Regions from separate parts of the Methylobacterium sp. FW102-HT35C08 genome, predicted to be linked through region 1. Evidence: riboswitches for the same ligand, from Rfam matches in the RefSeq annotation. Region 1 holds a riboswitch; the other holds the start of a gene.
The links. Region 1 has a riboswitch for cobalamin ahead of AC3WSN_RS08795 (TonB-dependent receptor). Riboswitches for the same ligand answer to the same signal wherever they lie in the genome.
Positions count from the first base shown of each region.

Region 2: another riboswitch for cobalamin. It lies ahead of AC3WSN_RS29785 (CbtB domain-containing protein); the one in region 1 lies ahead of AC3WSN_RS08795 (TonB-dependent receptor).

Region 1 is NZ_JBYTCL010000002.1:1,846,537-1,850,968, reverse strand. It holds gene AC3WSN_RS08810 (hypothetical protein) at 1-264, opposite strand, end outside; gene AC3WSN_RS08805 (hypothetical protein) at 560-760, opposite strand; gene AC3WSN_RS08800 (cell wall hydrolase) at 993-1,577, opposite strand; cobalamin riboswitch at 1,829-2,024, shown strand; gene AC3WSN_RS08795 (TonB-dependent receptor) at 2,132-4,279, shown strand; gene AC3WSN_RS08790 (DMT family transporter) at 4,335-4,432, opposite strand, start outside.
Region 2 is NZ_JBYTCL010000002.1:6,217,009-6,221,440, reverse strand. It holds gene AC3WSN_RS29795 (DNA polymerase III subunit chi) at 1-414, shown strand, start outside; gene AC3WSN_RS29790 (S10 family peptidase) at 416-2,005, shown strand; cobalamin riboswitch at 2,081-2,275, shown strand; gene AC3WSN_RS29785 (CbtB domain-containing protein) at 2,310-2,492, shown strand; gene AC3WSN_RS29780 (CbtA family protein) at 2,509-3,246, shown strand; gene AC3WSN_RS29775 (DUF1636 family protein) at 3,239-3,640, shown strand; gene cobW (cobalamin biosynthesis protein CobW) at 3,637-4,432, shown strand, end outside.

The DNA.
Region 1 (4,432 bases):
GCGCTCATTCAACCGCGGGGATGCGGGTTGGCACTCGTAATAATCGGAGCGGCCAGCGGAGATCACGGTCAGCAGTCCGCCACTGGAGACGAGCGAGAACGTTCGGGGCTTGCGCGGCGCCTTCACGCCCTCCGCCGCGCCTGCCATATCCAGGCCGACCGACACGTCCTCCGTACAGGTCAGCGGGCGGCGCAACTGAGAGGCCGACGGCGCGATGCTCAGCAGGAGGAGCGCGCCAGCGAGCGCTACCCGTTTGGCGATCATCGGTGGGGTGCCCATGATTCGTGGGTAGTTTCTACCGACAAGCTAGGCTGCTGTACGCGGGTGTAAATGCCGCAGGCCCAAGTAGAATCCTTGATCAACAGATATGGCGCGACATTCGATCTCTTCCCGTCGGTGATTTCCGATCGAACGAGGCGCCGGAGCGGAATTCGGCCCTACAGTGCTGCGGCTGGCCGCAGGTCATGGATCTGATATGCCTCTACGCGGCGGAAGACGTCGCGATTCAGGCGTCTCGGTCATCGTGAGACGGCCCAGGGGCCGGACCGCTTCCGAGCCGTCAGTCGTCGGCCGCGTCATCGGACGTTTCCGGATTGTCATTGGCGGCGCCCGCCTCGCGTTTCGCCGCAATCTCCCGGCCGATCTCTAGCAGCAGCAAGCGCGACAGGTGCTGCATCATCGGCGTGCCGTGCAGGGCCATCAGCCGATGTGCTCGGATGGCCGCGCGCGCCATGCGGTCGAAACCATCCTCGTTGGACATGGCGGCGGGGTCGCTCAGTTGAATGCGAGCATACAACCTAAAGGCTAGGCTTGAGTTCGATCGCGGCCTCGGAAAGTGCTCGGCCTCGCGCGTCGATCCGGATCTCCTCGGCGGACGCCGCTCGTGTCCGGCCGCAGGCTTCGATGGGCCCGGGCCGGACGTCCCGGAGACGCCGGACCGGAGAGATGCTGTCGACCCGCGCGCACGATGTCTCGCTACCGCGCGCTCGGCTTTACGGCGTGGGCGCTCCCGGTGCGGCCGCATAGGTCGAGACAGAGGCCGGCAATTGCGCCTTCTCGCGCTGGGCCGATCGTGAATCGCGCTTCTCATAGAAGGCGTTGCCGCCGGCGACAGCCACGTAATGCATGTTGTTGTAGGGGAAGTGCCGGCCCGCGGTGTGGAAGTACATCGCCTTCCCGACCTTCGGGTGCCGCTCGCCTGCCAGGACGGCGTCGGCCGCATCGGCGACCTTCTGGAGGTCCTTGTCCTGCATCGGCTTGGTCAGGACGCCCGGAGCGAACTGTCCCGGCTGGCCCACCACGGCGCAGATGCCGCCCGGGAAGATCGCGTTCTCCAGCCGATTCATGACAACGGTGCCGACGGCGATCAGCCCATCCCCGTCGCTGCGGTTCGACTCGAAATACATGGCCCGACCGAGACAATCGCGCTCGGCATCGCTGACGACCATCGGCGGCTTGTGGCCCGGAATCGACCCTGTCGTGAGCACCGGCGCGCCAGTATTGCAGGCGCCCAGGGTGCAGGTCATCGCGATGACACCCAGGACAGGAGCAATCTTCGTCCTCTCGCTACCCTGCATGCATCTGCGCTCCGTGCTCCTTCAGCCTCGTTCCGCCACGCGGCGGCCGCCCTGTTCGGGCCGGCGCCTCTCACCGACCTGGCGTCGGCCAAGCTTGACTGCACGTTCACGGCGATGATGTGGCGACGGCCAGCTGCACGGCTCAGGTCTCTGGCCTGGTCGGGCAGCCGAGGCGCGGGCACGGCGGTGTCGTGCGCAGGCCACAGCGCGCGTGAACCCGGGCCGGCCCGTTGACCTGCTCCGGGCGCACGACCCATGGTGCCCGCGACGGTTCCCCTCGGGGATCAAAAGGGAATGCGGTGCGGGTTCGACCCAAAGCCGCGGCTGCCCCCGCAACTGTAGCGGTGAGCCTTCGCGTCACCACGTCACTGGGCGGCCTCGCCCGGGAAGACGACGCGAGGGCGGCGACCCGCGAGCCAGGAGACCTGCCGTCTGCCGTGGTCACACGCGAGGTCCGCCGGGCGGGGTGTCCCGGGGGATGCCGGAGACGGTCGCGGGAGCGGCCGGCACGGCCTCGTTCGCGGTGACGTGCCACTGCCGCCGCCCGAGGTCCCGTGTCCCGTCCGTCCGTGCGCTCCGCGCTCCCAGCCCTTGCCGCCTTGGCAGCCCTGACGTCCGCCGCCTCCGCCCAGGACCGGTCCGGCCCCGTCTCCGGCGCCGAGACGCAGCTCGAAGAAATCTCGGTGACCGCCGAGCCGACGGTCCCCGCACGGATCGGCTTGTCGGCGAGCGCCGGGTATGTCGGCGGCACGACCGGGATCGGCGGCCCGCTGCTCACCGTGGACTCGGCCAGCGCCGGCGTGATCACGGGCGCGCAGCTCAACAGCCGGCCGGTGACGCGCCCCGGCGAGGTGCTGGAGGCGGTGCCGGGTCTGATCGTCACCCAGCATTCCGGGGAGGGGAAGGCCAACCAGTACTTCCTGCGCGGCTTCAACCTCGACCACGGCACCGATATCGCCATCAGCGTCGACGGCATGCCGGTGAACATGCGCACCCACGCCCACGGGCAGGGCTACGCCGACCTCAACTTCCTGATTCCGGAGCTTGTCGGCGCAGTCGCGTTCCAAAAGGGGCCATACTTCGTGCGTGACGGCGACTTCGCCTCGGCGGGCTCGGTGCGGATCGACTATCTCGACACGACCGCCAAGAACCTCGCCCTGACCTCGATCGGCTCGTTCGGCTACAAGCGGGCCCTGTCGATCACGACCGTGCCGCTCGGGGAGGGCAACCTCCTCCTAGCAGGCGAAGCTCAGGTCTACGATGGCCCTTGGGTGGTCCCGGACGCGCTGCGCAAGATCAACGGGGTGGCCCGCTACAGCCAGGGCACGGCGCTGAACGGGTTCTCGATCACCGGCATGGCCTACGCGGCCCGCTGGACCGCCACCAACCAGATCCCGGAGCGCGCCGTGGGGGAAGGGCTGATCGGCCGCTACGGCACGCCCAATCCCACGGATGGCGGCGACAGCGGACGCTTCTCGCTCTCGGGACGGTTCAGCGCGACGGACGAGACCGGCGTGACGCGGGCCTCGGCCTACGTGATCCGCTATCAGATGAACCTGTTCAACGACTTCACCTATTTCCTCAACGATCCCGTCAGCGGCGACCAGTTCCACCAGCGCGACCAGCGCATCCTCGGCGGCGGCGAGGTGCTGCACATCTTCCAGGGGGACCTGTTCGGCCGACCGCTGGAGGTCGAGATCGGCGCGCAGACCCGCACCGACTCGATCCGGGTCGGCCTGTTCAACACCGCCTCCCGCCAGTACCGCGCGACCGTGCTCGACGACCGGGTGCTGGAGTCGAGCGGTGCCCTCTACCTGGACACGCGGGTGCGCTGGACCGAGTGGCTGCGCACGAGCGTGGGCGTGCGCGCCGACGGCTACTTCGCCGATGTCCGTTCGGACACGCTGGCCAACTCGGGCAAGGCGACCGACGGGATCGTCAACCCGAAGCTCGGGCTCGTGCTCGGTCCCTGGCTCGACACCGAGTTCTACGTGAATTACGGCGGCGGCTTCCACTCGAACGACGCGCGCGGCGTCACCGCCACGGTGGATCCCGCGAGCCCCCTGTTCAACATCACCCGCTCGCCGTTCCTGGTGCCCTCCACGGGCTACGAGGTGGGCCTGCGCAACCGCTCGCTCCCTGGGCTTGAGACGAGCCTCGCCCTGTTCCGGCTCGACTTCGCGTCCGAGAACATCTTCCAGGGCGATACCGGCACCACCGAGCCGAGCCGTCCGACCCGGCGCTTCGGGGTCGAGTGGACGAACCGCTACGCGGTGACGCCCTGGCTCTCGCTGGAGGGCGATCTGACGATCACCAATGCCCGGTTCTCCAGCTACGACCCGGTGGGCAACCGGGTTCCGGAGACGCCCACCACCATCGCGTCGGCCGGCGTCACCTTCGGCGAGCCGCTCGGCTGGTTCGGATCGTTGCGGTTCCGCTATTTCGGGGGCCGGCCGCTGATCGAGGACGATGCGATCCGCTCACGAGCGACCGCGCTCTTCAACGGCCGGATCGGCTACGCCTTCGACAACGGCGTCAGCGTCTCGCTGGACGTGCTGAACCTGACCAACAGCAAGTCCGACCAGATCACCTACGCGTATGTCTCGCGGCTGCCCGGCGAGCCCGCCGAGGGGCTGATCGACCGGGTGTTCCACCCGGTGGAGCCCACGGCCGTGCGCCTGACCATCGCGGGCCGCTTCTGAGGCCTGTCTGGCCGCGACGAGCCCGGTCGCAGGGGCTCTGACGAGGCGCGCGGCTTCAGTGCTGGCCCTGGCCGGCGGCCAGGATGGTGACGCCCACGGCGATCACCGCGATGCCCGCCAGCATCGTCGGGCTGATCGCCTCGCCATAGAGCC
Region 2 (4,432 bases), 4.4 Mb from region 1:
CTGGAGAAAGTGCTGCCGAACCTCGTCGAGCGCTCGCTCGACCGGGGCTGGCAGGCCGCGATCCAGGCCGCCACCGAGGAGCGCCTGCAGGCGCTCGACGACCACCTCTGGACCTACTCGGACGAGAGCTTCCTGCCGCACGGCACCGATCGCGAGCCGGATGCGGGGAGCCAGCCGGTCGTGCTGACCCTGCGCGACATCAACCCCAACACCGCCTCGATCCGCTTCCTGGTCGAAGGTGCCGACCTGCCGCCGGATGCCGAAGCCTACGAGCGGATCTGCATCCTGTTCGACGGGACCGACCAGGATGCTCTGCTGCGCGCCCGCGAGCAGTGGAAGCAGGCCAAGGAGGCGGGCCACGCGGTCGCCTACTGGCAGCAGGACGATTCGGGCCGCTGGAACAAGAAGGCGTAACGTGCACCTCAGCCAATGCCTCGCGCGTGCCGCTCTCGTTGCCGTCCTGATCCTCGAGGCGCCGCTGGCGGGGGTCGCCCAGGATGCGCCGCACGATTTTCGGCCGTCGGAATCCAGGCAGGCGCCGAGAGGGCCGGAAGGCCGCCGTCTGCCGCCGGACTCGACCACGCGGCACAGCCTCACCCTGGCGAACGGCAAGAGCCTCGACTTCACCGCCACGGCCGGCAGCCTGCCCCTCGTCGACGAGGCCGGGAAGCTGCAGGCCGAGATCGCCTACGTGGCCTATACGGTCGCGCCGGAAGTCGGTCGCGAGCGCCCCGTCACCTTCGCGGTGAATGGCGGGCCCGGCGCGGCTTCCGCCTATCTCAACATCGGGGCGATCGGACCCTGGCGACTGCCCACGGGCGGCGACAGCATCAGCCCCTCGCAACCGGTCGCGCTCACGCCCAATGACGGGACGTGGCTCGGCTTCACCGATCTGGTCTTCATCGACCCGGTCGGGACCGGCTACAGCCGCGCTGCGGACGGCAACGGCAAGGCCTATTGGAACATCGATTCCGACGCCTCGACCCTAGCCGCGGTCATCGCGCGCTACCTGCGCGTCAACGACCGGATGGCCAGCCCGAAATTCTACGTCGGCGAGAGCTACGGCGGTTTCCGCGGGCCGCTCATCACCGAGAAGCTTCAAGACGATATCGGGGTCGGCCTGTCCGGGATGGTGCTGCTCTCGCCGGTTCTGGACTTTGCGTGGCTGGAAACGCCGCGTGCCAACCCCTGGGGCTACGTCCTGAAGCTGCCCTCCCTGGCGGCCGGCGCCCTGGAGCGGTCCGGCACAATCCCGACCCCGGCGCTCCTGAAGGACGCCGAATCGTACGCCTCGGGCGCCTATCTGGCGGACCTGCTCAAGGGGCCGAGCGACGCGACCGCCGTGGCACGCATGACCGAGCGGGTCGCACCCCTGGTCGGGCTCGATGCCGCCCTGGTGCGGGCGCAGGCCGCGCGCCTGTCGACCCGCAGCGTCCAGCGCGAGATCGACCGCGCCGAGGGTCGCGTGACCAGCGCTTACGATACCGGCATCACCGGCTGGGATCCCAATCCGGACGCGGCCCAATCGAGCTTCGACGACCCGCAGCTGACCGCGCTGCAGGCGCCGCTGACCAGCGCAATGCTCGACCTTTACGCGCGCACTCTGAAATGGCCCGTGCCCAATATGCGCTACGAACTCCTGAACAATGCGGTGAACCGCGGCTGGAGCTGGGGGTCGGGCCGGCAGGCGCCCGAGGTGCTGTCGAACCTCAAGAGCACCCTGGCGCTCGACGGCCGTCTGCGGGTGCTGGTGGCGCACGGCTTCACGGATCTCGTGACGCCCTACTACGCCTCGAAGCTCCTGCTCGCGCAGGTCCCGGCCTACGGTGCCGGCCGCGTCAGCCTCGCGGTCTATCCCGGCGGCCACATGTTCTACACGCGGCCGGATTCCCGCGCCGCGTTCAAGGCGGATGTGGAGCGGCTCTACGCGGATGCCATGAAGGCGCGCGACTCCGGACCGGCACCGGCGGGAGCGCCCGCGGAGCGCCTCAAGGATACGCCCTGAGCGACGAGAGGCGCGCGCTCTGGATAATCCGGATCTTACCGCTCGCCACTCCGTTGTGCGCAAGCCGCCATGCGTCTACAACGGCTCCGTGACGGTGCCCCGGCAACGGGGTGAAAAGGGAATGCGGTGAGGGGCGCGAGCCTCGACTCCGCGGCTGCCCCCGCAACTGTGAGCGGCGAGCGCCTGCCAGAGCGCCACCGGAGCGATCCGGGAAGGCGGCAGGCGCGCAGAGCTGCGAGCCAGGAGACCTGCCGTCACGCCAGGATCCCGGAATGCCGCCGGTGGGGCGGCTGGAGACATGTTGATGACCACCTCGACCCTCGCCCCCGTCGCCACCGGCACCCGCTCGTCCGAGCGTTCGGTCGCCGTCGCGCTCGCGGCCTTCCTGGGCCTTGGCCTCCTGTTCATGGCGGGCTTCTCGCCGGCGATCGCGCTCCACAACGCGGCGCACGACTTCCGGCACACCCAGAACTTCCCCTGCCACTGACGCCTGCGTCGCAGGGATGATCATCCGGCTTCTGTCGGCGGCGCTCGCCGCCGGCTTCCTCGCGGCTGCCGTCGTGACGGGGCTCGAGCTCACGCTGACCTCGCCGCTGATCGTGGCGGCCGAGCGCTACGAGCGCAAGGAACCGACGCATCAGGCGGCGATCGGCCTGCCGATCGTGCTGGCGCATGGCGGGCACGACCATGCCGCGCCCGACGCCGCGCCGGAATGGCAGCCCGGCGAAGGCCTCGCGCGCATGGCGTTCACCGCGCTCGCGACCCTGGTCGGCGGCGTGGGCTACGCCCTGCTGCTCGGCGCCGTGGTGCTCGCCTGCGGGCGCGATCCGACGCCGCAGGTCGGCCTCGCCTTCGCGGTAGCGGGTTTCGCCAGCGTCGCCCTCGCCCCGGGTCTCGGCCTGCCGCCGGAACTGCCCGGCAGCGAGGCCGCGCCGCTCGCCGCACGGCAGCTCTGGTGGGTGATGACCGCCGCCGCCACAGGAATGGGCCTGTACCTGATCGGGATCCGGCGCTCGCTGATCGCGATCCTGGGCGGCCTCGTCCTGATCGTCGCGCCACACGCCGTCGGCGCGCCGCCGGCACCGGAGGGCGCGTCCGAGCTGCCCGCCGCGCTGGCCGCACAGTTCGCGGCCCGCTCGCTGGCGATCAGCTTCGTGTTCTGGATGCTGATCGGACTCGGCCTCGGCTGGGCGTGGCAGGCCTTCTCGCGCGAGACGGCAGCGGGGACCGCCCGTGTCTGAGACCGTCCTGTACGTCTGCACCACCTGCCGCCGCGAGGGTGACGACGCGGCCGGTCCCCGGGCCGGCGCGCGCCTGCTCGAGGCCCTGCGGGACCGCGCCGGCGATGCCCCGGATCTGCGGGTCGAGCCGGTCGAGTGCCTGTCGGTGTGCAAGCGCCCCTGCACGGTGGCGGTCGCCTCGGCCGACCGCTGGACCTACGTGTACGGCGACATGGATCCGGCGGCCTCCGCCGAGACCATCCTCGCCGGGCTCGCGGCCTACGCGGCGACGCCGGACGGCATCGTGCCCTGGCGCGAGCGCCCGGCCGAGTTCCGCAAGGGCGTGATCGCCCGCATCCCCCCTTTTCCGGAACCCCGCCCGCGCACCGCCGGCACCCTGGAGGCCGCGGAATGACCCTCGTGAACAAAATCCCCTGCACCATCGTCACGGGCTTCCTCGGCGCCGGGAAGACCACGCTGGTCCGCCACGTGGTGGAGAACGCCAAGGGTCGTCGCCTCGCCATCCTGGTGAACGAGTTCGGCGATGTCGGCTTCGACAAGTCGTTCCTGGCCGCCTGCGGCGTCGAGGGCTGCACTGAGGACTCCATCGTTGAGCTGCCGAACGGCTGCATCTGCTGCACCGTCGCGGACGATTTCGTGCCGGCGCTGGAGACGCTGCTGTCCCGCGCCGAGCCGCCGGAGCACATCCTGATCGAGACCTCGGGCCTCGCCCTGCCGAAGCCCCTGGTCCAGGCCTTCCAATGGCCGGCGATCCGCTCGCGGGTCACGGTCGATGGGGTCGTCGCGGTGGTCGATGGGCCGGCGGTCGCGGCCGGCGCCTTCGCGGAGGATCCGGAAGCCCTGGCCGCCCAGCGCGCGGCGGACCAGTCTGTCGATCACGACAATCCGCTTGAGGAGGTGTTCGAGGATCAGCTCCTCTGCGCCGATCTCGTGGTGCTCAACAAGGCCGACCTGATCGATGCCGCGACCCGCGCCCGCGTCCGCAGCGAGGTCGAGGGTCACTTGCCCCGCGCCGTGAAGGTGGTGGAGACCGAGAACGGCGTTATCGATCCCCTGGTGCTGCTGGGCCTCGGCGCGGCGGCCGAAGACGATCTGGCCTCGCGGCCCTCGCACCACGGCGAGGGCGAAGATCACGACCACGACGATTTCGAGACCGTGGCGCTGCCGGTCCGCCCGGCGGTGACGG